3 linked regions of the Prochlorococcus marinus CUG1416 genome follow. The protein of the gene in region 1 interacts with the protein of each later gene in a pairwise test. Links are inferred from orthologs where the notes say so. Each region holds a gene or a part of one and is shown in the gene's direction. Other genes may lie near its edges. The genes, in order: ftsZ, HA146_RS09030 and rlmN.

The links.
Region 2: the proteins of ftsZ (region 1) and HA146_RS09030 interact in binary tests that used the Escherichia coli proteins (3 or more experiments, as listed by UniProt). The link is inferred for Prochlorococcus marinus CUG1416 from one-to-one orthologs.
Region 3: the proteins of ftsZ (region 1) and rlmN interact in binary tests that used the Escherichia coli proteins (3 or more experiments, as listed by UniProt). The link is inferred for Prochlorococcus marinus CUG1416 from one-to-one orthologs.

What each region holds. Positions count from the first base shown.
Region 1 is NZ_JAAORM010000005.1:207,951-215,974, forward strand. What follows is about bases 3,449-6,317. They hold ftsZ (cell division protein FtsZ), read left to right. Parts: upstream 3,449-4,259; coding sequence 4,260-5,375; downstream 5,376-6,317. Other genes in these bases: HA146_RS07320 (cell division protein FtsQ/DivIB), read left to right, coding at 3,449-4,080; panB (3-methyl-2-oxobutanoate hydroxymethyltransferase), read left to right, coding at 5,533-6,306; hemW (radical SAM family heme chaperone HemW), read right to left, coding at 6,299-6,317. Outside these bases: HA146_RS07295 (amidohydrolase family protein), read right to left, coding at 1-191; tRNA (N6-isopentenyl adenosine(37)-C2)-methylthiotransferase MiaB, read left to right, coding at 464-1,858; HA146_RS07310 (D-alanine--D-alanine ligase family protein), read left to right, coding at 1,870-2,937; HA146_RS07315 (hypothetical protein), read left to right, coding at 2,948-3,358; more of HA146_RS07320, read left to right, coding at 3,355-3,448; more of hemW, read right to left, coding at 6,318-7,522; HA146_RS07345 (PIN/TRAM domain-containing protein), read left to right, coding at 7,619-8,024. UniProt on the Escherichia coli protein: Essential cell division protein that forms a contractile ring structure (Z ring) at the future cell division site. The regulation of the ring assembly controls the timing and the location of cell division.
Region 2 is NZ_JAAORM010000005.1:498,115-506,110, reverse strand. The notes cover bases 4,483-7,323. They hold HA146_RS09030 (rod shape-determining protein), read left to right. Parts: upstream 4,483-5,297; coding sequence 5,298-6,350; downstream 6,351-7,323. Other genes in these bases: HA146_RS09020 (hypothetical protein), read left to right, coding at 7,104-7,323; mreC (rod shape-determining protein MreC), read left to right, coding at 6,355-7,104; HA146_RS09035 (single-stranded DNA-binding protein), read right to left, coding at 4,794-5,165; HA146_RS09040 (DedA family protein), read left to right, coding at 4,483-4,797. Outside these bases: HA146_RS09065 (RpoD/SigA family RNA polymerase sigma factor), read left to right, coding at 1-283; HA146_RS09060 (alpha/beta fold hydrolase), read right to left, coding at 268-1,182; HA146_RS09055 (carbohydrate kinase family protein), read left to right, coding at 1,272-2,270; tRNA (adenosine(37)-N6)-threonylcarbamoyltransferase complex ATPase subunit type 1 TsaE, read right to left, coding at 2,228-2,665; ahcY (adenosylhomocysteinase), read left to right, coding at 2,717-4,135; more of HA146_RS09040, read left to right, coding at 4,138-4,482; more of HA146_RS09020, read left to right, coding at 7,324-7,625; response regulator transcription factor RpaB, read left to right, coding at 7,802-7,996. UniProt on the Escherichia coli protein: Forms membrane-associated dynamic filaments that are essential for cell shape determination. Acts by regulating cell wall synthesis and cell elongation, and thus cell shape.
Region 3 is NZ_JAAORM010000005.1:355,936-364,050, reverse strand. The notes cover bases 2,785-5,744. They hold rlmN (23S rRNA (adenine(2503)-C(2))-methyltransferase RlmN), read left to right. Parts: upstream 2,785-3,721; coding sequence 3,722-4,768; downstream 4,769-5,744. Other genes in these bases: HA146_RS08270 (HEAT repeat domain-containing protein), read left to right, coding at 4,980-5,744; HA146_RS09700 (hypothetical protein), read left to right, coding at 4,837-4,962; HA146_RS08280 (high light inducible protein), read left to right, coding at 3,540-3,692; HA146_RS08285 (DNA-directed RNA polymerase subunit beta'), read left to right, coding at 2,785-3,485. In the rest of the region: more of HA146_RS08285, read left to right, coding at 1-2,784; more of HA146_RS08270, read left to right, coding at 5,745-5,747; HA146_RS08265 (DUF2997 domain-containing protein), read left to right, coding at 5,899-6,114; HA146_RS08260 (DUF1257 domain-containing protein), read left to right, coding at 6,101-6,493; HA146_RS08255 (ferredoxin), read left to right, coding at 6,503-6,862; HA146_RS08250 (aldo/keto reductase), read left to right, coding at 6,873-8,066; 16S rRNA (guanine(527)-N(7))-methyltransferase RsmG, read right to left, coding at 8,069-8,115.

The sequences.
Region 1 (8,024 bases):
AATCTTGGGAATAAAATATTTTTTGGTTTTGTAACTCTATTTTTTAGAGGCTTTAACTCAGAGACAAATCCATCCTCCCAACTAATGGAAACTGAACATAAATCCTCTATATCAATAATGAGGTTATCAATATCTTCTATTAAACAAAGGCTTCTGGGAATAAGAACCTCAGCTTTGCCGGAATTACTCAAATTTTTAAATTTTCTTTTATTTTAAATCATAAGAAAACTTACCTGAATTAGAAAATAATTCAAATTTCGCTAAAAGATAAAAATAACTATGAAAAATTACCCTTGAGTTGTTAAATTTATAAATGTGAGGCGGGCGTCGCCAAGTGGTTAAGGCAGCGGCTTGTGGCGCCGCTATTCGGGGGTTCGAATCCCCTCGCTCGCCCTCAAAAAATTGCAGCAAAATTTTTTAAATTGTAATTTTGAATTAAAGAATCATAAAAATTTTTAGTAAAGTGCTGACAAAAACAAAACCAGACGAAAAAAATTTTCAAACGAATTCAACTACTGGCAGTTATTGGATAACCACATTTGGATGCCAAATGAACAAGGCTGATTCTGAGAGAATGGCTGGGACATTAGAGAAAATGGGATATACCAGAGCAGATAATGAATTAAATGCAGATTTGGTCTTGTATAATACATGCACAATCAGAGATAATGCGGAGCAAAAAGTTTATAGTTTTCTAGGAAGACAAGCAAAAAGGAAGCACAAAACACCTAGCTTAAAACTTGTAGTTACAGGTTGCCTTGCTCAGCAAGAGGGAGAGTCCTTACTAAGAAGAGTCCCAGAACTTGATCTGGTTATGGGGCCTCAACACGTAAATAATCTTGAGAATCTTCTGGGGAAAGTTGATTTAGGCAATCAAGTTGCTGCCACAGAAGAAACCTTCATTTCTGAAGACATAACAAGTGCCAGAAGAGAAAGCTCTATTTGTGGCTGGGTTAATATCATTTATGGATGTAATGAAAAATGTTCATATTGTGTAGTTCCTTCTGTCAGAGGGAAAGAGCAATCTAGATATCCAAATGCAATAAAAAGTGAGATCCAAAAATTAGCTGATGATAATTTTAAAGAAGTTACTCTTTTGGGGCAGAATATTGATGCTTATGGTAGAGATCTTCCAGGGACTACAAAAGAAGGGAGAAAAGAAAATACTTTAACTGATCTTTTATATTATGTTCACGATGTTAAAGGAATTCACAGAATAAGATTTGCGACTAGTCATCCAAGATATTTTTCAAAAAGATTAATTCAAGCTTGTTATGAACTTGATAAAGTCTGTGAACATTTCCATATTCCCTTCCAAAGTGGAAATGATGAAATCTTAAAGCAAATGTCCAGAGGATACACTATCAAAAAGTATAAAAACATTATTGAGAATATAAGATCATTAATGCCAGATGCATCAATCACAGCTGATGCCATAGTTGCTTTCCCAGGAGAAAGCGAACAACAATATCAAGATACATTAAAGCTAATATCAGAAATTGGTTTTGATCAAGTGAATACAGCAGCATACTCTCCAAGACCAAACACGCCTGCAGCAGTTTGGTCGAATCAACTTTCGGAAGAGGTAAAAAAAGCCAGATTACAGGAAATTAATGATTTAGTCGAGAAAACTGCTAGGAGTAGAAATCAAAGATATATCAATAATATCGAAAGCATTTTAATTGAGGGTTTAAATCCAAAAAATTCCTCGCAAATTATGGGTAGAACTAGAACAAATAGATTAACTTTCGTAGAGATTCCCAAAAACATTAACTTTAATTTTTCATTGGGAGATGAGATAGATGTCAGAATAAATGAAGCAAGACCTTTTTCTTTAACAGGCGAACTTTATTTATGATTTTTTTCTAAATGATCGGGGGTAAGAAAAAATGTATTGGGTTAATATTTGGCGGGAATTCCAATGAACATGAAGTATCGATATCCTCTGCGAAAACAGTTTATCAAGCATTTAATTCAGAAATAAACAAAGAACGCTTTACAGTTAAAGCCTTTTACATAAACAAATATGGAGATTGGCTTGATAGTGATAGTTCAGAAAAAATCCTAATTGGTGAAATTGAAAACAATAAAACAATAAAACAAGAAATCTTTAATCAAGAAAAATTTAACTTCCTTGACGGAATTGAATTTCAAAATGTTGATGTTTGGTTTCCTCTTTTACATGGATTTAATGGTGAAGACGGATCAATTCATGGCTTACTTAGATTTACAAAGAAGCCTTTAGTAGGGTGTGGAATTATTGGCTCTGCACTTGGAATGGATAAAATATTGATGAAAACAATTTTCTCAAATCTTAAACTTCCACAAGTTAATTATCTAGTTTTTCGAAATGAAGATCTCAACGATAAGGAAGTAAAACAAAAGTTAATTAATCAAATTTTAAAAAAATTAAATTTTCCTCTTTTTGTTAAACCCTCTAACTCTGGATCTTCTCTTGGCATATCTAAAGTTAAAAATAAATCAGAAATATTACAAGCATTGAACAAGGCTTGGGAAATAGATCCAAGAATCTTAGTAGAGGAAGGTTTAGATGTAAGAGAGATTGAATGCGGAATAATTGGCAAGTCAAAACTCCTAACCTCTGAGATAGGAGAAGTAACCTACGAAAGTGATTGGTATGATTACGATTCAAAATACAACTTAAATAACAAGATAACTATCCCAGCAGAAATAGATTCTAAAACTGCCAAACACATTAAAGAAATTGCTATTCAAAGTTGTAGGGCACTAAATATTTTTGGTTTTGCAAGGGTAGATTTCTTTTTAGAAAAATCTTCAAATAAAATCTTATTAAATGAAATAAATACAATTCCTGGTTTTACAAAAAACAGTATGTTTCCAATGCTTTGGAAAGCTTCAGGTTTAAATATTGAACAACTTGTGGCTAAACTAGTAGAGACATCTCTTGATTTATAAGTCAAATCAAATGCTGCATGGACTTCTTTGGTTACCATTACTTTTGATCTTCGTTTTACTAACTGCTTTAGGATGGTTAGAAAGAAGAAGGCAAAATCTTTTTAGGGGCTGGGCGAATGGTTCTGAACTTTGCAAATTAGATAGTTCAGGTGCAGCGTCCTTAAAAGATGGGGAATTAAAATGGAGTGCATTTGAAGCTGGTAAATTTGAAGAAAAAGATAGTTTTATAATCAAGAAACTAGAATTAGTTGAATTAATGGCACTCACTTCAGGAGAAGCTCCTCTAACAAGTGAATCTCAAGGAAAGTGCAGGTTGAGACTAGTAGGCGATGGGAAAGAGATGGATGTACCATTTTCAGATGCAGAGCAGGCGAGAAAATGGATGGACCAATTGATGGAAAAAGCTCGATGTGATTTGTGACAACCAAGAAACAAGTTAACAAGAGAAGTCTTTTATTTCTAATTTTATTTTTATTTTCAACAAGCTTCTTAAGCCTCAAAACCTTAAAGAAGGTGAATATTCAAGACATTAGGATTTCCGGTAGTGAATTATTCTCGCAGAATGATGTTGTAAATAATTCATCTTTAAAATTTCCAATCCGATTAATTTTTGTTAAAACTAACTTTTTAGAAAAAGAGTTAAAACAAAATTTATCGCTAAAGAATATTTCAGTAAGTAGACAAATATTTCCTTTTGGTTTAAAAGTTCATGTTGATACAAGAACTCCAATTGCTTACGGTGAAAGAATATTGAATAACGAAAAAATATTAGGTTTTATTGATAAAGATGGAAGTTTTATTAATAAACAAAATGTGGACGAAACAAATTTGAGCAAATTAACTTTACAAGTTTTTGGTTGGGAAAAAAAATTTAAAAAAAGATTATCTGAAATTATAATTGCCCAAGAGAATTATGAATTTGAGCTGGTTAAAATAACTTTTTCATCAAATGGATTTCTAACTATTGATGAAAAAGATTTAAAAACAATATTCCTAGGATTTAATCCAACTTTAATTAACTATCAATTACAAATAATCAATAACCTGAAAAATGAATTTAAAAAAAATAACTTTCTTAAAAAAATAGATAATATTGATCTTACTGATCCAAATAGACCTAAAATAAAAGTGTTCAAACCCTAATATTTGGGGGTTAATTTTAAATAATTTTTTTTAATTATTGTAGTGTTGACTAGGGTTTAGCATTTAAATCAAAATATTTATTAAATAAATATTTAAGGAGTTTCCTCAACAAATTCCTACAGATGGGCTTAGTGAGTTCATAATGCACCCAATACTAGTATTAGATCCCTAATTAAGAGATGAGCTTCGGTAACAATCCAAACTTTGATCAATCGAGAGAAATCCTTCCAAGCCAAAACGCCAAAATAGAAGTTATTGGCGTTGGTGGTGGTGGAAGTAACGCAGTTAACAGAATGATAAATAGTGATTTAGAGGGTGTATCATTTCGAGTCCTTAACACTGATGCACAAGCGCTACTACAGTCTTCTGCAGAGAGTAGAGTCCAACTAGGGCAAAACCTTACCAGAGGGCTAGGCGCAGGAGGAAATCCAAGTATTGGCCAAAAAGCTGCGGAAGAATCTAAAGATGAGCTTCAACAAGCTTTAGAGGGGTCCGATCTAGTTTTCATAGCCGCTGGAATGGGCGGTGGAACTGGGACAGGGGCGGCTCCAGTAGTCGCAGAAGTAGCAAAACAAAGTGGTGCTTTAACAGTAGGAATAGTTACTAAACCATTTTCTTTTGAAGGTAAAAGAAGAATGCGTCAAGCAGAAGAAGGCATTGCAAGACTAGCTGAAAATGTAGATACTCTTATAGTAATCCCAAATGACCGATTAAAAGACGTTATAGCAGGAGCTCCGCTTCAAGAAGCATTTAGGAATGCCGATGATGTTTTAAGAATGGGCGTCAAAGGTATCAGTGACATAATTACTCGTCCAGGATTAGTTAATGTTGATTTCGCAGATGTAAGATCGGTTATGACAGAAGCAGGCACGGCTCTTCTTGGAATAGGTATTGGTTCAGGAAGATCGAGAGCATTAGAGGCAGCACAGGCAGCGATGAATAGTCCATTACTAGAAGCAGCTAGAATTGATGGTGCAAAAGGCTGCGTTATAAATATCACTGGTGGCAAAGATATGACTTTAGAAGACATGACCTCCGCATCTGAAATTATTTATGATGTCGTTGACCAAGAGGCAAATATTATCGTTGGTGCAGTTGTTGATGAGGCAATGGAAGGAGAAATACAAGTTACTGTAATTGCTACCGGATTTGAAACGAATCAACCTTTAAAACAACAACGAATAAAAAACAGATTGTCAAATCAAACCCTATATAATATGTCTGATAATAAAGAATCAGGAGCTAGTATTCCTGAGTTTTTGAGACTAAGACAAAATAAAAAAGATATAGATTAAAATATGTAAAATAGAGTGACTCGGTTATCTCGCCTGCCTCAAGCATCCCTTGTGGCTGCTACCTTCCGGTCCTGACCAGGTTTAGGCGTTAAAACCGCGAAAGGCCGAGTCATTAGTATATTAGCAATTCTTGATTAAAAAAGATACATAAATTCTTATGTTACCTTCAGACCTCGTTAAGTATAAAGAAAAATCTCAAAAAATTGTTGCATTAACTGCATGGGACTCTATATCAGGATCCATTGCAGAACAAGCTAATGTAGATCTCGTCTTAGTAGGAGATTCCTTAGCAATGGTCTGTCTAGGATACAAATCCACATTGCCATTAACTTTAGAAAACATAATTTATCATACTAATGCTGTGTCAAGAGGGTTTAAAAAGAAAATGGAAGAACAACCTTTGGTCGTTTCCGACATGCCTTTTCTGACTTACCAATGTGGAGAGGATAAAGCTGTGGAGTATGCAGGTAAAATCATTCAAAGCACTTATGCAAAAGCGGTAAAAGTAGAGGGGGCTGAACCAGAAATACAACAAGTTATTTCTAGATTAGTAAGAATGGGAATTCCTGTTATGGGACATATAGGACTCACACCACAAAGCTATTTAAATCTAGGATTAAAGAAACAAGGAGAAAGCTTAGCAAGCCAAGAAAAAATCAAGAAAGAAGCTTATATTCTCGAGAAATTAGGATGTTTTTCAATAGTTCTTGAACATATTCCTGAGTTGCTTGCTAAAGAAATACAAAATAACTTATCAATTCCTACGATAGGCATTGGTGCAGGTAATTTTTGCGATGGGCAAGTAAGAGTCACTGCCGATTTGTTAGGCCTTAATGATGATCAACCACCATTTTGCCAGCCGATTATTCAGGGGAAAAAATTATTTAAAGATAAATTAAAAGAATGGGTAGCCTCTGAGAGAATTAATTAATCTTATCCCACCATTTAAACATCGAAATAAGAATTTGATTGCTTAGCTCCATACCTTTTGGATTACTTAAAAAGAACCTATTACCCTTTCTTACTAATAATCCACTTTCAAGAAATTCTTTCCATTCTTCAAGCAATTTACTTAAGTTACTTTCAAATTTTTTGTTTTCCCAGTTTTGTTCTTTAAACACTTTTTGGATATCTATACCCTCTTTAAGTCTCAATCCCAACATGATTTTCTCATCAATTTCTTTATAGACAAAGTCCTTATTAATGAGTGATGAATCCAAATTAAATTCGTATTGACTAATTACCCATTCTTTATATTCTTTACTGACTCTTGGTCTAGTCAACTTTCCCCCCCAAGGTGAACTAGTAGAACCTTGACCAAAACTCCACCACCCCAAACCACTCCAATAAACTCGATTATGTCTAGATTGATGCCTCGGTAAACAATAGTTTGAGATTTCATATCTTGAGTACCCTGAGTTTTTTAAAATTAAATGAGTTGATTCACTATTTCTAAAAGCCTCTTCATCACTTGGTAGTTTTAATTTTCCTAAATTAACTAATTTTTTAAAAACAGTTCCATTTTCAATATTTAAATCGTAAATGGATATATGGGGTGGTGAAAACGTCATTGTTTTGTTTAAGTCATCTTGCCATTCTTTAAATCCACTAAGTGGTAAGTTTTGAATTAAATCTAAACTCCAGCTTTTTATTAACCTTGAATCATATACTCTCTTCAACCATAAACAAGATTTTTCAGCATCTTCTCTCAAATGCCGCCTTCCCGACTTTTGCAGTATTTGATTATTAAAACTTTGTACACCAAGACTAAATCTATTTATCCCAGCATTTATGAATCCATAAAGATCATCTTGATTAAAACTAGCTGGGTCAACCTCCATAGTGATTTCAGCACCATAGTCAATTCCATAATTTTCTTTAAAAAGATCAATTATCTCTTTGATTTGTTTAGGATCCAAAATTGATGGTGTACCACCACCTATGTAAATTGTTGAAAGAGGTAATTTATGCTTAATTGACAATATTTCTCTGTATAAATAGTGCAAATATTCTTTAACAGTTTTACTTCCATAACCTTGTAAAGGTTCAACTTTATTTCCTAGTGGAATAACTGCAAAATCACAATAAAAGCACCTTCTATGACAAAAAGGGATGTGTACATAAGCACTTCTTGGGAACTTATTCATAATCTAAATACATTTTTAAGCTCCAAAAAAGTATTAAGGATAGAAAAAAACAAAATCCTTATTTACTCAATTAATAAATCCTAGTAGATTATAGATATGACAGATATCTTAGTATTAATTTTATTTGTAATGTCTGGGGCTGCCTCAGGATGGCTGGGGGTTGATTTATTGCCAGTAGACATACTCAAACAGGTGTCTAATGTAGAAGGTTTTAGAATTGTTTTAGCAATAATAGGTTTTTTTATAGGATTAGCAGCTGGTTTTGTATTCCTTCAACTTAGAAAAACATTTCTTAATCAAATAAGGACAATGCCTACGGATTTATTAATAAGTAGGTCAGTTGGCTTAATTGTAGGATTACTTGTTGCTAATCTCCTGCTTGCTCCAATACTATTAATTCCCTTCCCAAGAGAAGTCTTTTTTGCGAAACCTTTAGCAGCTATATTAAGCAATATTTTCTTTGGTGTGCTTGGTTATAAGTTAGCGGATACTCACGGTAGAA
Region 2 (7,996 bases), 290 kb from region 1 along the record:
TGTATTACTAGATTTATTAGCAGGCGGTGAGGATTTGCCAGACGAACAAATAGAGATGGATTGTATGAGAGGCGATCTTCATTCTCTTTTGCATCAATTACCAGATTTGCAATGTAGAGTTTTAAGAATGAGATACGGGATGGATGGTGATGAGCCAATGTCTCTTACAGGAATAGGGAGGGTACTTGGGATCAGTAGAGATCGAGTAAGAAATTTAGAACGAGATGGATTAAGAGGTTTGAGAAGACTTAGTGAAAATGTAGAAGCTTATTTTGTTTCCTGAAGAAATTCACATATTAATGTATTTGTTTCTTCAGGTTCTTCATCATGAGGACAATGGCCAGCACCTTTAATAATATCTAATCTTTTAATATTACTGAACTTTTTCTTCCACTCTTTTGCTTCACTTAATGATTCCCAAGGATCTTTTTCTCCCCAAATTAATTGGATTGGAGTACCAACTTTGTCGAAAAGGTCTGTAGCAAGATAGTCGTCAAATAAGTTAATAAAACCACGAAATGCTTCTTTAGAGTTTGTCCTTTTAGAGGGTTGATATAGTATTTCAATTAATTCCTCATCGATATTTTTTCCTGAGGGGTAAGCTTGTTCAAGTATTTTCTTTATAACTTTTGGATTAGCAGCTCTTGTGAAAAGTGTATTGCTGATTATTCTTTGTCTGACTATCGTTTTAAGGACGGGTCTCAGTAGATTCATTAAGATATCACTTTTTTTTAAACGTTTATCATCCATAGTTCTTTGTGCACAATCAATCAAAATGACACCTTTGCAATTATCTTTGAGGATTTCAGCAGCTTTTAATGCAATAACACCACCAATTGAGTTCCCTACCAAGTAAACAGGAGATTTTATTACCTCTTCACAAAATGTTGATATTTGATTACCCCATAAGTTAAATGAATATTTAATTGAGTTTTCTTTGTCAGGTTCGTAATTTAATAAAGCATTAGGCTGACTGCTTTTTCCAAATCCTAATAAGTCAATTGCGTAGCAGTTAGAAAATTTACCGAGAAAATCTTGATTATGTCTCCAATGGTTTTTTGATGCCCCAAATCCATGAACTAATAAAATTTTAATATTTTTTTCAGAAGTAGATTCTTTTGATAAAGACCAAGAAATTTCCCAATTTTTCCACTTCCAAGTTTCAGATTTATTTAAGGACACTATGAATATGCTTTTGATTAAACTTTAATTCAAAAAAAAATTATTCGTTTTTAATAAATTATTCTTAACTATGAAAAAGCGTTCATTTTATGAAAAAGAAAAAGGTGATATGTATTGGAGAGGCTTTAATAGACAGAATCAGAAATAAGTCAAATCAAGGATTTACAGATTTTTTGGGAGGTGCGCCGGCTAATGTTGCTTGTGCATTAAGAAAATTAAAAATAGATTCAACATTTATAGGAAGTTTGGGTAGTGATGATTATGGAAAAAAATTTATCACGCAATTTAATGAATTGGAGGTTAATTTAGATTTTTTGCAATTAGATAATGATTCATCTACTCGCGTGGTTAATGTAGATAGAGATCAATTTGGAGATCGTTTTTTTTCAGGCTTTGAGGAAAGTTCTCATTCACGCTTTGCAGACGAAGTTCTTAGTAAGAAATTCATAGAAAAAGAAATTTTAAATTTGGAGAAATCTTTTCTAGAAACAAAATATTTAGTTATGGGAACGATCTTATTATCATCTCCAATATCAGCAGAGACTATTTTTTTTCTTCTTGAACAGGCTAAAAAATTTGAAGTCAAAATAGTTATTGATTTGAATTGGAGAGAGGTCTTTTGGGATCACTCAAGTTTTTCATCAGAAATTAGTAAAGCCGAGAGAGTTAATTTAATCAAGAAATTTTTAAATCATGCAAATGTCTTAAAACTTGCTAAAGAAGAAGCAACTTTGTTTTTTGAGGATGAAAATCCCTTGATAATATCTCAACAATTGTCTAATAGACCAGATGTAATAATAACTGATGGAAAAAATCCCGTTGCATGGTATATCAATGGATTGCAGGGAATTACTGAAACTCCTACTTCAAAAAAAATTGTTGATACAACTGGCGCAGGCGATGCTTTTTTAGCTGGCTTAATTTCACAATTTATTGCTTCTGGCTATCCTTCAAATGAACTAGAGATAGAAGATTGCATTAAGTTCGCAGGTGTTTGTGGATTATTAACTTGTCTTGGTGAAGGTGCTATCGAGCAACAGCCATATTATGAGAAGGTTAATAAATTTTTGGGATCTCGTATTTCGTAGTTTCTTCCATAATTTTTTGCGTAACTAATTTCTATTTTCCAGAAATTATCAATAACTGGTTCTATTAATTCTGGCCATTCAATAACTAAAATAGCTTGTCTTTGTATTGCCTCTTCTTCTTCTGAAAAAAAAACTTCTTTTGCTGAAGAAACATTTTCTAATCTGTATAAATCAAGGTGAATTAGTGGAATTTTTCCGGAGTTATAGTGATGTGATAAAGCAAATGTAGGGCTTGTAATGTCTTCAGAGATTGTTAAGCCTTGAGCAATCCCTTGCACAAATGAAGTTTTCCCAGCACCTATTGGACCCTGTAATAAAACAATTGATTGGGGATTTAATTTGTGTGAGAGTTTTTTTCCTAAATTTAAAGTCTCTTTTAAATTCTCAACAAACACAAAATTACTCAAAAATCATTTATAGTTTAATAGAAAAAGTATTTACTAGAAATGGTTATCTCAAATTCAGTTAAAAACTCAATACCAAGTTATGTAATTGCCGATATCTCTTTATCAGATTTTGGTCGTAAAGAAATTAAAATTGCCGAAACAGAAATGCCTGGATTAATGGCACTTAGAGATAAATATCAATCTGAAAAGCCACTCAAAGGTGCAAAAATAGCTGGAAGTTTACATATGACTATTCAGACGGCAGTCTTAATAGAAACTCTTGTTGAACTTGGTGCAGAAGTGAAATGGGCTTCATGCAATATTTTTTCAACTCAAGATCATGCGGCTGCAGCTATCGCAGATAAAGGAATTGCTGTATATGCAAAAAAAGGTGAGACTCTTGATGAATATTGGCAATATACCCACTATATTCTTGATTGGGGTTCAGACTCTCCAAATATGATTCTTGATGATGGGGGAGATGCAACTGGTTTATTGATACTCGGTAGTAAAGCGGAAAAAGATTTATCTGTCTTAGATAATCCCGGTAATGAAGAAGAAATTGCTTTATTCAATTCTATTAAGTCTAAGTTGTCAAATGATAGTTACTTCTATTCTAGAATTAAAAGTAACATTATTGGTGTCACTGAAGAAACTACAACTGGAGTTGCAAGACTTTATCAACTGCAAAAGCAAAATGCTTTACCTTTCCCTGCTATCAACGTTAATGATTCAGTAACTAAGAGCAAATTTGATAATTTATATGGGTGCCGAGAATCTCTAGTTGACAGCATAAAGCGTGCCACTGATGTGATGATTGCTGGGAAGGTCGCTTTAGTGATGGGTTTTGGAGATGTAGGTAAAGGTTCAGCACAGTCATTAAGAGGTCTTGGTGCAATTGTAAAAGTTGCTGAAGTTGATCCAATTTGTGCTCTTCAAGCGGCAATGGAAGGTTTTAGCGTTGTTACGTTAGACGATGTTGTGGAAGATATAGATATATTTGTTACGGCAACTGGGAACTATCAGGTAATTACAAACGAAAATCTCGTTAAGATGAAAGATGAGGCCATAGTTTGTAATATCGGCCATTTCGATAATGAAATTGATGTGGCTTCCTTGAAAGATTATCCATGGGACAATATTAAGCCGCAGGTTGATCACATAACTTTGCCGAGTGGCAATAAAATAATCCTTTTAGCCGAAGGTAGATTAGTTAACTTAGGTTGTGCCACTGGACATCCAAGTTTTGTTATGAGTAATTCTTTTACTAATCAAGTACTAGCTCAAATTGAACTTTTCAATAAGTCAGAAAAATATGCTAAGGAGGTTTATGTTTTACCAAAACATTTAGATGAAATGGTAGCTAGATTACATCTTGATAAAATTGGTGCAAAATTAACACAATTAACTAAAGAACAGGCTGACTACATTAATGTCTCTGTTGAAGGACCTTATAAACCAGAACTCTATAGATACTAAGTTTGAGTTTAATTTTTGTAAATTTTCTTACTTCAATCCCCGACTATATTAGTTTGGCTGTTGAAAAGAATTCAATAATTGCATACCTCACTATTTGTTTGGCTATGTTTTTAGAAAACATAATACCTCCAATTCCTTCGGAAATAATAATGCCATTAGGAGGTTTTTTCGTTTATCAACAAAAATTAAATTTCTATATTTTAGTTTTTTGGGGATTGCTTGGAACTATTTTAGGATCATTGCCTTGGTACTATTTAGGTAGATTAGTAAATGAAAAAAGACTTTCAAATTTTCTAGATAAAAAAGGAAAATATTTGGGTATTTCTTCTAATGATTTAAGTAAAAGTAAAAGGTGGTTTGATAAATACGGGGTTTCTTTAGTTTTTTGGGGCAGATTAGTACCAGGTATAAGAACTTTGATTTCAGTTCCCGCTGGCATAGAACTTATGCCATTAAGAAAATTTTTGATTTGGACTACATTTGGGAGCCTGATATGGGTAGCACTTCTTACTTATGCAGGTTATTTATTTGGTGAAAATTATCCAATCATTGAAACTTATTTAGATCAAATCAAATATGTTGTGAAGCCAATTTTAATTTTAATTTTTTTATATTTTTTAATAAAAATACTTATTAGATTTATTAAAAAAATTAAAGCCTAAAAAGGTATTTCACTAGAATTACTGTTGTTAGAGTATTGGTTATTTTCAGACTCTTTTCGAGAGCTTAGCAAGTTTAATCTATCAACTCTAATAACTGGTTTGTATCTGTCTTCACCAGTATTTTTATCTTTCCAACTATCAATTTTAAAGCTTCCTGTAACTCCAATTAAAGATCCTTTTTTAACGTAGTCTGCTGCTACTTGGGCTTGTTTACCCCATATTTCTAAATTAAACCAGTCTGGCTCTTCATCTCTGCTTCTTCTGTTCACTGCAAGAGTGAAATTAGCTACGATACTACCAGATTCGAAATATCTTACATCTGGTTCTCTACCAGCTCTGCCAACAAGGTTGATAGTGTTAATTTCCATAATTATTTTTTTTTAATACTACTCATTTTTTTAGTTTCTGCTCAAAGTTTTGCGTGCTATTCATAACTAAACGAGAGAATTTTGAGAGCTTAGCAAAAAATAGATATATTATTTAAAAAAAGAATTCTTATTGTGATTTTTAACAGATTTAAATTTTCTAGAGATATTGGCATAGATTTGGGAACTGCCAATACTCTTATACATGTATCAGGGAAGGGAGTTGTTTTACAAGAGCCTTCAGTGGTAGCAATAGATTTAGAGGAAGGTGTTCCATTGGCTGTTGGTAAAGAAGCAAAGTTAATGCTTGGAAGAACACCTGGCAATATAAGAGCTGTAAGACCACTAAGAGATGGGGTTATCGCAGATTTTGATGCGGCAGAGCAAATGATAAAAACATTTATTCAGAAATGTAACGAAGGTAAGGGTATAGTAGCTCCAAGAATAGTTATTGGTATTCCAAGTGGAGTGACCAGTGTTGAGCGAAGAGCAGTAAGAGAAGCTGGATTAGCTGGAGCTAGAGAAGTTTACTTAATTGATGAACCTGTTGCAGCAGCAATTGGAGCATCATTACCAGTAACTGAGCCAATTGGAACCATGATTGTTGATATTGGTGGTGGGACTACCGAGGTTGCAGTATTAAGTTTGGGTGGAACTGTATTAAGTGAATCTGTGCGAATAGCTGGCGACGAAATAAATGAATCAATTGCCTTATATCTTAAAAAAGTTCATAATTTAGTTGTTGGAGAGAGAACTGCAGAAGATATTAAGATCAAAATTGGATCTGCATTTCCAGATGATGATTTTGATAAAACTACTTTAGAAGTTAGAGGTTTACATCTTTTATCTGGTTTACCTAGGTCAGTAACCTTGACATCAGGAGAAATCAGAGAGGCCATGGCTGATACACTCAGCAAAATAGTTGAAGCTGTAAAAAGAACTTTAGAGAGAACCCCCCCTGAACTTGCGGCAGATATTGTTGATAGGGGAATTATGCTTGCAGGAGGTGGAGCTTTAGTAAGAGGCATTAATGATTTATTGAGCGATGAAACGGGAATTTTTACTCACATAGCAGAAAACCCACTGCTATGCGTAGTTAATGGTTGTGGGCAGGTGTTGGATGATTTTAAAACACTTAAAAGAGTTGTTGATACTCCAGAGTTTATAAGGAACGCGATAAGAGATTAATACTATGTTAGATATCCGACGAATTTCTACTAGTCGTTGGTGGCATAAAAAGAAAAACTGGATAATCTTTGGAATTTTTTTATTTTTAGTTTTTGTAAGGATATCAAAAGGATCTATTTATAAGGATTTTTATTATTTCATTTCAAAGCCTTTTTGGCCTGGTCAATTTCAAAAAGAAGTTATTCTTAAGAGTATAGACCAAGAATATTTAATAAACTTAAATCTTCTTAAAAAGGATAATATAAGATTACGGAAAATTTTATCTCTGCGAGAATCATCTAATAATGATAATGTTTCAGCTGCAGTTATTTCGAGAAAAACAGGTAGTTGGTGGAGACAAATAATAATAAACAAAGGTTCAAAAGATGGAGTGCAAATTGGCAGTACTGTTATTGGTCCTGGTGGATTATTAGGAAGAGTAAACGATACTTCTTTATTTACTTCGACGGTAAGATTATTAACCTCACCAGAAAGTAAGGTAGGAGTATGGGTTGACAGAGCTCAAATTAATGGATTACTGGTCGGTTTAGGAGATGATTATCCTCGCTTAATACTTTATTCAAAAGATGCTGATATAAAAGCAGGAGATTTCGTTTCGTCTTCTCCTGCTAGTACTTTATTACCTCCAAATATCCCTATTGGTGTTGTCCAATCTGTAGATGAGCCATTTAAAGCAATAAAAACGGCAACAATATCACTTTTGGCAAAACCTCACGCAATTGATTGGGTACAAATTTTAAAAGTAAAAATTTAATGAAAAAATTTTTTATAAAAAAATTGTCTATAATTTTCTTTATTTTTATCCCAATTATTTTTTTATGGCATCCTAATTGGCTAGGATTTTTAGGTGTTCAGCCATATTGGCCTTTATTTTGGTTGTTGCCTTGGTCAATGATTAATGGATCGATTAATGGAGTAATATTTGGTTTGTTTTTAGGTCTAATTTTAGATTCTTTAACTCTAGATAGTAATTTTACTCAAATTCCAGGTTTAATTTTATGTGGATTTTTTTTTGGGAGAATTAAATTACATAGTGATATTTTCGTAGGACATTTTAGGTATGGTTTAATTTGTGCTTTTGGAAGTTTTTTATGCGGGACGCTTTATTTTTTGCAGATTTTGTTTAAAAATTTTTCAGATATTCCTTTTTTATTTTATGTCACCAGTTTTCAAAATATCCTAGCTGAAGTTTTTCTTACAGGTTTCTTGGCTCCTTTAATTTGCTCTAAACTTTTGAGAATCTTTAAATATTCAAGGAGAAAATTACAAAAATAAATTTCGCAGAGAAGTAAAAAGTGTTCGAAAAATGCATATCATGAAATTATTTAAAATCGTTTTTAAATCTATTGAATATCTCTTTGAGGCTTCGTAATGTTATATTTTTAATTGTTAGAATGAAAATTCAATGCAATAATTCTTTGCTTTGAAATATCTGGAAATCTTTTTTAACTATGTCAAAAGCAAGAATTTTAGTTGTTGATGATGAACCAGCAGTTTTGAAGGTATTAGTTACAAGACTTCAATTAGCAGGATATCAAGTTTTTTCCGCCACTAACGGTGAAGAGGCTCTTGAATCTTTTCATAGAGATTCACCAGACTTGATAGTTCTTGATGTTATGCTCCCAAAAATGGATGGCTTTGCAGTT
Region 3 (8,115 bases), 150 kb from region 1 along the record:
ATGTAATTTCCTCTTATGGAGCAAGGAAAGGTTTGGTAGACACTGCATTAAGAACTGCGGATTCTGGCTATTTGACTCGAAGATTAGTTGATGTTGCTCAAGATGTAATTGTCAGAGAAGAAGACTGTGGAACAGAACGATCAATAGTTGTTGAAGCTGAAGATGGTAAATTTGGAGCAAGGCTTCTTGGAAGACTCACAGCTGAGGACATATTAGATTCTGAAAACAACTTAATTATTCCTCATAATACTGCAATTGATCCTGTATTTTCAGAAAAAATTGAGAAAGCATCAATTACAAATGTAAAAATAAGATCCCCTTTAACATGTGAAGCAAATAGATCCGTTTGTCGGAGATGTTATGGATGGGCTTTGGCTCATAATCATCTTGTTGACTTAGGTGAAGCAGTAGGAATCATTGCTGCTCAATCTATTGGAGAACCAGGAACCCAATTGACAATGAGAACTTTCCATACTGGAGGTGTCTCAACGGCTGAAAGTGGAGTTGTAAGATCAAAGATTTCTGGCAAAGTAGAATTTAGCTCAAAAGCAAAGGTTAGAGGTTATAGAACTCCTCATGGCGTAGAAGCTAAACAAGCGGAAGTTGATTTCATATTAAAAATAGTTCCTCAAGCAAATAACTCTAACAAAGCTCAAAAAATTGAAGTTTCTAGTGGATCGCTTTTATTCGTAGATGATGGTGAAGAAATTAATTCTGACATAACTGTTGCTCAGATAACTGCTGGGGCTGTTAAAAAGAGCGTTGAAAAAGCAACAAAAGATGTTATTTGTGACTTAGCTGGTCAAGTCAAGTACGACAAGGTTATTCAACCAAAGGAGGTTACAGATAGGCAGGGAAATATTACTTTAAAAGCTCAAAGATTAGGCAGGTTATGGGTCTTAGCTGGAGATGTTTATAACTTACCACCTAATGCAAAACCAGTTGTTTCATCTGAAGATTTTGTAGATGAAGGAACTGTTTTAGCAGAGGCAAGTCAATCAAGTGAGTTTGGCGGACAAGTTAGATTAAGAGAATCAATAGGAGATTCAAGGGAAGTTCAGATTGTTACTACTTCAATGTCTTTAATTAATTATAAATTAATTGAAGAATCTACCCACTCAGGTCAAACATATCATTTGGAATCTAGCGATGGAACCTCCTATCGTTTGAACACTTCCCCTCAGAGTAAAATAAGTAATGGTGAGGTCATAGCAGATTTAACGGATGAAAGGTTCCGTACAAAAACTGGAGGGTTAGTAAAATATTCGCCTGGATTAAGTGTCAAAAAAGCAAGATCATCTAAAAATGGTTTTGAAGTTAGTCAAGGGGGAACATTGCTTTGGATTCCCCAAGAGACACATGAAATAAACAAGGATATATCCCTTCTAATGATTGAAGATATGAAATGGATTGAAGCAGGGACAGAAGTTGTAAAAGATATTTTTAGTCAAACATCAGGAATTGTTACGGTGACTCAGAAAAATGATATTCTCCGTGAAATAACTGTAAGAAATGGAACTTTTCATGAGTGCAAAGATGAAGAAGTTTTAAATAGATTTACCGAAGAAGGAAATCTAGTAAATCCAGGAGAAAAGATTTTGGATGGTATTGATAATAAAGAAATTCTATTTGTGCAAAAGTTAGAAACTCCTAAATGTAAAGGCTTACTATTAAGAACTGTAGAAGAATTTACTATTCCTGATCAAGCAGAATTACCCCAATTATCTCACGTTAAGCAGGAAAAAGGACCACATTTAGGCTTAAAAGCCATCCAAAGGCTTACTTATAAAGACGGTGAATTGATAAAATCAGTTGAAGGAGTTGAATTACTTAGAACCCATTTAAGCATTGAAAGTTTTGATGCTACTCCTCAAATGACTATTGATGTCGAGTCGATTGAAGATAAAAATGATGCATCAATTAATAGATTAAATTTAGTAATATTAGAGTCTATCCTAGTGAGAAGAGATACTATATCAGACTCAAGTCATGGCTCAACACATACAGAATTGCAAGTTAATAATAATCAAATAGTTAAAGCAGGAGATGTAATAGCTACTACTCAAATTCTTTGTAAGGAAAAGGGATTGGTTCAATTACCAAATGTTATAGACGATGAGCCCATAAGAAGGTTAATCGTTGAAAGGGAGGAAGATAAAATTCAAATTAAGATTAGTAAGAAAGCAGTCGTTAAAGTCGGTGATCGCGTAGTTGATGGTGATCCTATTAGTGAATCTGATAAATCTACTTCTTGTGGAGAAATTGAAGCAATTTCTAGTAGTTCAGTAACCTTAAGACTTGGAAGGCCTTATATGGTTTCTCCTGATTCAGTTTTACATGTTAAAGATGGCGATTTAGTTCTGAGGGGAGATGGTTTAGCTTTACTTGTTTTTGAGCGGCAGAAAACTGGAGATATTGTTCAAGGATTACCTAGAATTGAAGAGTTGTTAGAAGCTAGGAGACCCCGAGATTCTGCGATTTTGTGTAAAAAATCTGGAATTGTTCAGATTAAAGAAGGTAATGATGAAGAATCAGTTTCTTTATCCGTTATTGAAAAAGATGATTTGGTTAACGAATATCAACTCTTAATTGGACAAAATATAATGGTTAGTGATGGACAACAAGTTACAGGTGGAGAAATTTTAACTGATGGTCCAATTAACCCGCATGAATTATTAGATTGTTACTTCATTGATTTAAAAGATCAAAAACCTCTAATGGAGGCAGCTCGAGAATCTATATCAAAACTACAAAGAAGTATGGTAAATGAAGTCCAAAACGTCTATAAGTCTCAGGGTGTTGCAATCGATGATAAGCATATTGAGGTTATTGTCAGACAAATGACAAGTAAAGTCCGCATTGAGGATGCTGGGGATACTACTCTCTTGCCTGGTGAACTTATAGAATTGAGGCAAGTAGAGGATACTAATCAAGCAATGGCAATTACAGGAGGGGCTCCAGCAGAGTTTACTCCGGTTTTATTGGGTATAACTAAAGCCTCCCTAAATACAGATAGCTTTATATCAGCAGCTTCATTCCAAGAAACTACTAGGGTTCTGACTGAAGCTGCAATTGAAGGTAAATCTGATTGGTTAAGAGGTTTAAAAGAAAATGTTATTATCGGTAGGTTAATACCTGCAGGTACTGGGTTTAGTGGATTTGTTGAGGAATTGGCTTCAGAGGCGGGCCCCCATCCTGATATCCTTGCGGAAGAATCTGGTGGATATAGAAGAGCGCAGAACTTAAGGCCAGATTATACAGTTGATATGCCACAAACACCTGCCGTAAGCTCTACTGCAATACTTGATGATCCTAGTGATGAAGATTTGGAGACTACGAGGAACCGACATGGAATCGACCCCACTTCCAGTAATTTTGCTGCCTTTGCAAGACCTAGTGCTGAAAATCAATTTTCTGAAGATCAATTACCAGATCCTGCTGCATTGGAAGGATTACAAGAAGAAGGCCTTTTGTCTGATGAATAAATATTATCTATTTTCATTTTTATTGACTAGAATTAATTCTTTAATTTGTAAGTGATGATTAAGCCAGAGATTCTCCCAAAAAGAAAATTACCTCGTTACGGTTTCCATTTCTATAATGAAAGACTTAATGGCAGAATGGCCATGCTTGGATTTGTTGCGCTAATTCTTACAGAATTTTTCCTAAAACACGGTTTGCTGTTATGGTGAGAATAGTTCTTAAATAAAGACACAATAAGTTGAAAAATCTTCTTGGAAGTAGTGTTGAGGAATTAGAAAATTTAGCTTTAAATTATGGTCAAGCTGCTTTCAGAGGTCGCCAAATCTATAATTGGATTTATAACTATAGAAATAAGAAGAAAAATATTGAGCAAATAGAAGTATTACCTTTGGACTTTAGAAAAAAGTTACGGGTTGATGGTTTTAAAGTGAGCGAACTTAGTTTTCAAGAAAAGAACTTGGCTAATGATGGCACCCTAAAGTTGTTACTTTCTACAGTTGACGAAGAAAGTATTGAGTGCGTTGGCATACCAACTGAAAAAAGACTTACTGCATGTCTTTCAACTCAAGTTGGATGCCCTATGGACTGTAAATTTTGTGCAACTGGGAAAGAGGGTTTGAAGCGATCTTTAAAATCTAGTGAAATATTAGATCAAATTTTATTTATTGAAAATGAAATGAATAGAAAAGTGACTAATATTGTTTTTATGGGCATGGGTGAACCTTTATTGAATATTGATGAATTGCTTTTGTCAATTAGATCTATAAATGAGGATTTTCAGATTAGTCAGAGAAAGATAACTGTAAGTACAGTTGCTGTTCCAAAAATGATTAATAAATTATCAGAAAAGTCTTTTCAGCTTTTAGGCAAGTGTCAATTTACATTAGCAATAAGCCTACATGCTTCAAATCAAAAAATAAGAGAAATGATAATACCAAGTGCAAAAAATTATGATATCAAAAATATAATTGAAGATTGTAGGAAATTTGTAAGAGATACTGGTCGGAGGGTAAGTTTTGAATATTTAATGCTAAGTGGTGTTAATGATACTTTAGACAATGCTAGTGAATTGAGTAATTTGCTAAGAGGCTTTCAATGTCATGTAAATTTAATACAGTACAACTCAATTGATGAGGTCGAATTTAAACGAGCTTCTCTAAAAAATCTTGAATTATTTCAATCTAGACTTTTTAATCATGGCATTGCTGTTAGCTTTCGGAAAAGTAGAGGACTTGATAAAAATGCTGCATGTGGTCAGTTAAGACAAAATGCAAGAAATAAATAAGGTCATCTAAAATTACTTTTTAAAAGTCTCTTAAAAAGGTTATTATTGACTTAACTCATATTAAATCTTTGGGTTTTATTAAGACAAAAATTTTACCTTTCGCTATTGTCGTACTTTTTGGGATTGCCTTCTTTGCCGTTAGTGCAAGAATTTGGTTGCCAGGAGATATGATGTCACCTGCTCCTTTGAATTAATATTTTTAGTTTTTGAAATGACAAAAAATAAGGATCCTAATAAAGAAAGCTTAGCTGAAATTGCTGTTGATCCAGATGTTTTAGCTAGGGAATTGGCTTTAGAGCTTGAAATGGATCCTTTAGAACAAATTGATAAGGATGCCTTTTCAAAAGGTTTAAATATAACTCAAGAATGCAATGAAGCTTTAAAAATGCTTAAAGGCAACAGAGAAGAAAGAATTCAAGGCCTAAGAGTATTTTGTGAGTATAGAGATCAAAGATCTTTCCCCTTCTTGTTACCATTACTTGACCAACCCTGTCCTGTTGAAAGAATGAGTGCTGTATATGCTTTAGGTCGTAATCCATGCCCTAGCGCAGTCCAGAAACTTGTCAGTCTTTTGGAAACTGATGATAATGCTTATGTCAGAAGAGCTACTGCATGGAGTTTAGCTAATTATGATAATCAAATTGTTTTAGAGCCATTAATAAATGCTTTAAAGAATGATGTGGCTGCAGTAAGGTTATGGTCATCCAGTTCTTTAGCCGAAATTGGGAATGTTTCTTTTGAAAATGCTCAATTAGCAGCAGAACAACTTTTAATAAGTTTAAAAATTGATAATGAGTCAGGAGTTAGAAGTAATTGTATTTGGTCATTGTCTAGGTTGTACGAAAAATTAAACAATTCATTTCAAGAGATTTTTATTGATGAATGTACCAAGATAGCCCTTTTTGATAAAGAGCCCTCAGTCATGGAAGAAGCAAAAACTGCCTTGGATTCTATGGGCATGCAAGGTTTTTATAATTAAATTTCTTTATTTTTTTAACTAATACGCAACCTAAGAAAAATTATTTATTAGATATTAAATATAAAAATTAAAAATTAATTAATTTGTACCAACAGAAACAAAAAAATTTCGTTATTCTATGTAAATTATAAGTACAAAGTACTTGAATTTAATGCCTCAAAAAACATTGAGATTCAAAATTCATCAAGACGGAAGAGTTGAAGAGACTGTCGAAGGATTCACTGGTAATTCATGTAATGAAGCTACAAAAAATCTTGAAGATGCTCTAGGTAAAGTAACAGTCAAGAATAAAACATCTGATGCTTTCATCTCTGATCAAAATGAAAACTTAAACCAACTTAATACCGAATCTAATGTCACATTTTAGTACGATTAAAACGCAGCTCAAAGAAGCGGAGCCATTAATTAAGGCCTTAAATAATCTTGGTTATAATATTAATCAAGAACAAAAGTTTGTTAAAGGCTATAGGGGTAAATTTACAGCTGTTGATATAAGTCTGAATTTAGCTGGGGATACTAAAGTTGGATTTAAATGGGACAATAATTCAAATGCATATGAATTAGTTACTGATCTTGATCTATGGAAATTTGAGCTGCCAGTAGAAAGATTTATTTCTAAAGTTACTCAAATGTATGCTTACCAAACAATTATTTCCAAAACACAAGAGGACGGTTATCAAATTGTGGAACAAAAAAACAAAAATGATGGTTCTATTGAATTGGTTTTAACCAAGTGGGATAACTAATGTCAGATTATGGATTTTCCTGATCCATTTGATAATTTTGAGGAAAATGTCGAGATTACAGGCTGGGAGCCTGTTTTAGGTGGTCAGTTAGCCGAAAAAGCTGTATGGGTTGATGAGGCTAAATGTATTGGTTGTAAATACTGCGTACACGTTGCTTCAAACACTTTCATGGTTGATGAATTTCATGGAAGAAGTCGAGCTATTAGACAAGATGGAGATAGTGTTGATGTTATACAAGAAGCAATAGACACATGCCCTGTTGACTGCATTAATTGGGTGAAGTTTGAAGAATTAGATGATTTAGAGAATAGTCTCGATAGGGATATGTTTCAATCATTTGGAAAACCACCAAGAATGAATAAGCATTAATATCAAAAAGATGAAATATCGTAGATTTGGTCGAACCAATCTGAAGATTCCTGTTTTATCTCTGGGTGGTATGAGATTTCAAAAAAGTTGGGATCAATTAGACTCTTCTGAGATTTCATATGAAGAACAAAATAAAGTAGAAATTATATTAAATCAGGCAAACAAATATGGCTTCAGTCATATAGAAACTGCTAAGTACTATGGTACTTCTGAGGTGCAATTAGGGATGGGTTTTAAGAATATGAAGAAAATCCCAAACATTATTCAAACAAAGATTCCTCCAAATAGTAATCCGGAAATCTTTGAGAGAGATGTTTTGACAAGTATTGAAAAATTGAAAGTTAAAAAAATTGATTTATTAGCAATACATGGCATTAATACCGCTGAACATTTACATCAAGCTATTAGATATGGAGGTTGTATTGACATTTTGAGGAATTTGCAAAAAGAAAATTTAATTGGATCTATTGGATTTTCGACCCATGGAAAATCTTCACTCATAGAGAAGGCCATATCAACAAACTTATTTGATTATGTGAATTTGCACTGGTATTTCATCAATCAAGAAAATACAACAGTTATCGATTTAGCAAATAAGTATGATCTTGGGGTTTTCATAATTAGTCCTACTGATAAAGGGGGACATCTTCATACTCCCTCAACAAAAATGTTGGAACTTTGTAGTCCACTTCATCCTATTGTTTTTAATGATCTTTTTTGCTTAAGGAATAAAAACGTCCATACTCTTAGTGTGGGCATTGCAAAAGAGGCAGATTTTGATCTTCATTTAGAGGCGGTCTCTTTGTTATCAGAATCTGAGTATTATATTCCAAATATAATAAACAGATTAATGCAGGAATCAATTAATACTTTAGGTTTAGAGTGGTATCAAAATTGGAATATAAATTTACCTAGTTGGGAACAAGTACCAGGAAATATTAATATTCGCGTTCTGCTTTGGCTTTCAAATTTAATAGATTGGTTAGATATGGAAGGATTCGCAAGAGCTAGATATCAATTGCTTGGTAATGGAAGTCACTGGTTCCCAGGATGTAATGCTAATTTAATAGACGTGGATGTTTCTGAAGGACAATTATTGAAAGTTTTAGAAGGCCATATAAATCCAAAAAAAGTTATAAAAAAATTAAGAACTTTAAAAGAAAAGTTTGGAGATAATGTCACTGAAAGATTGTCAAAAAAATAACCTCATAATGGATTCTTCTCTGGTTTGCCAACTTTTCTTGGATAAATTT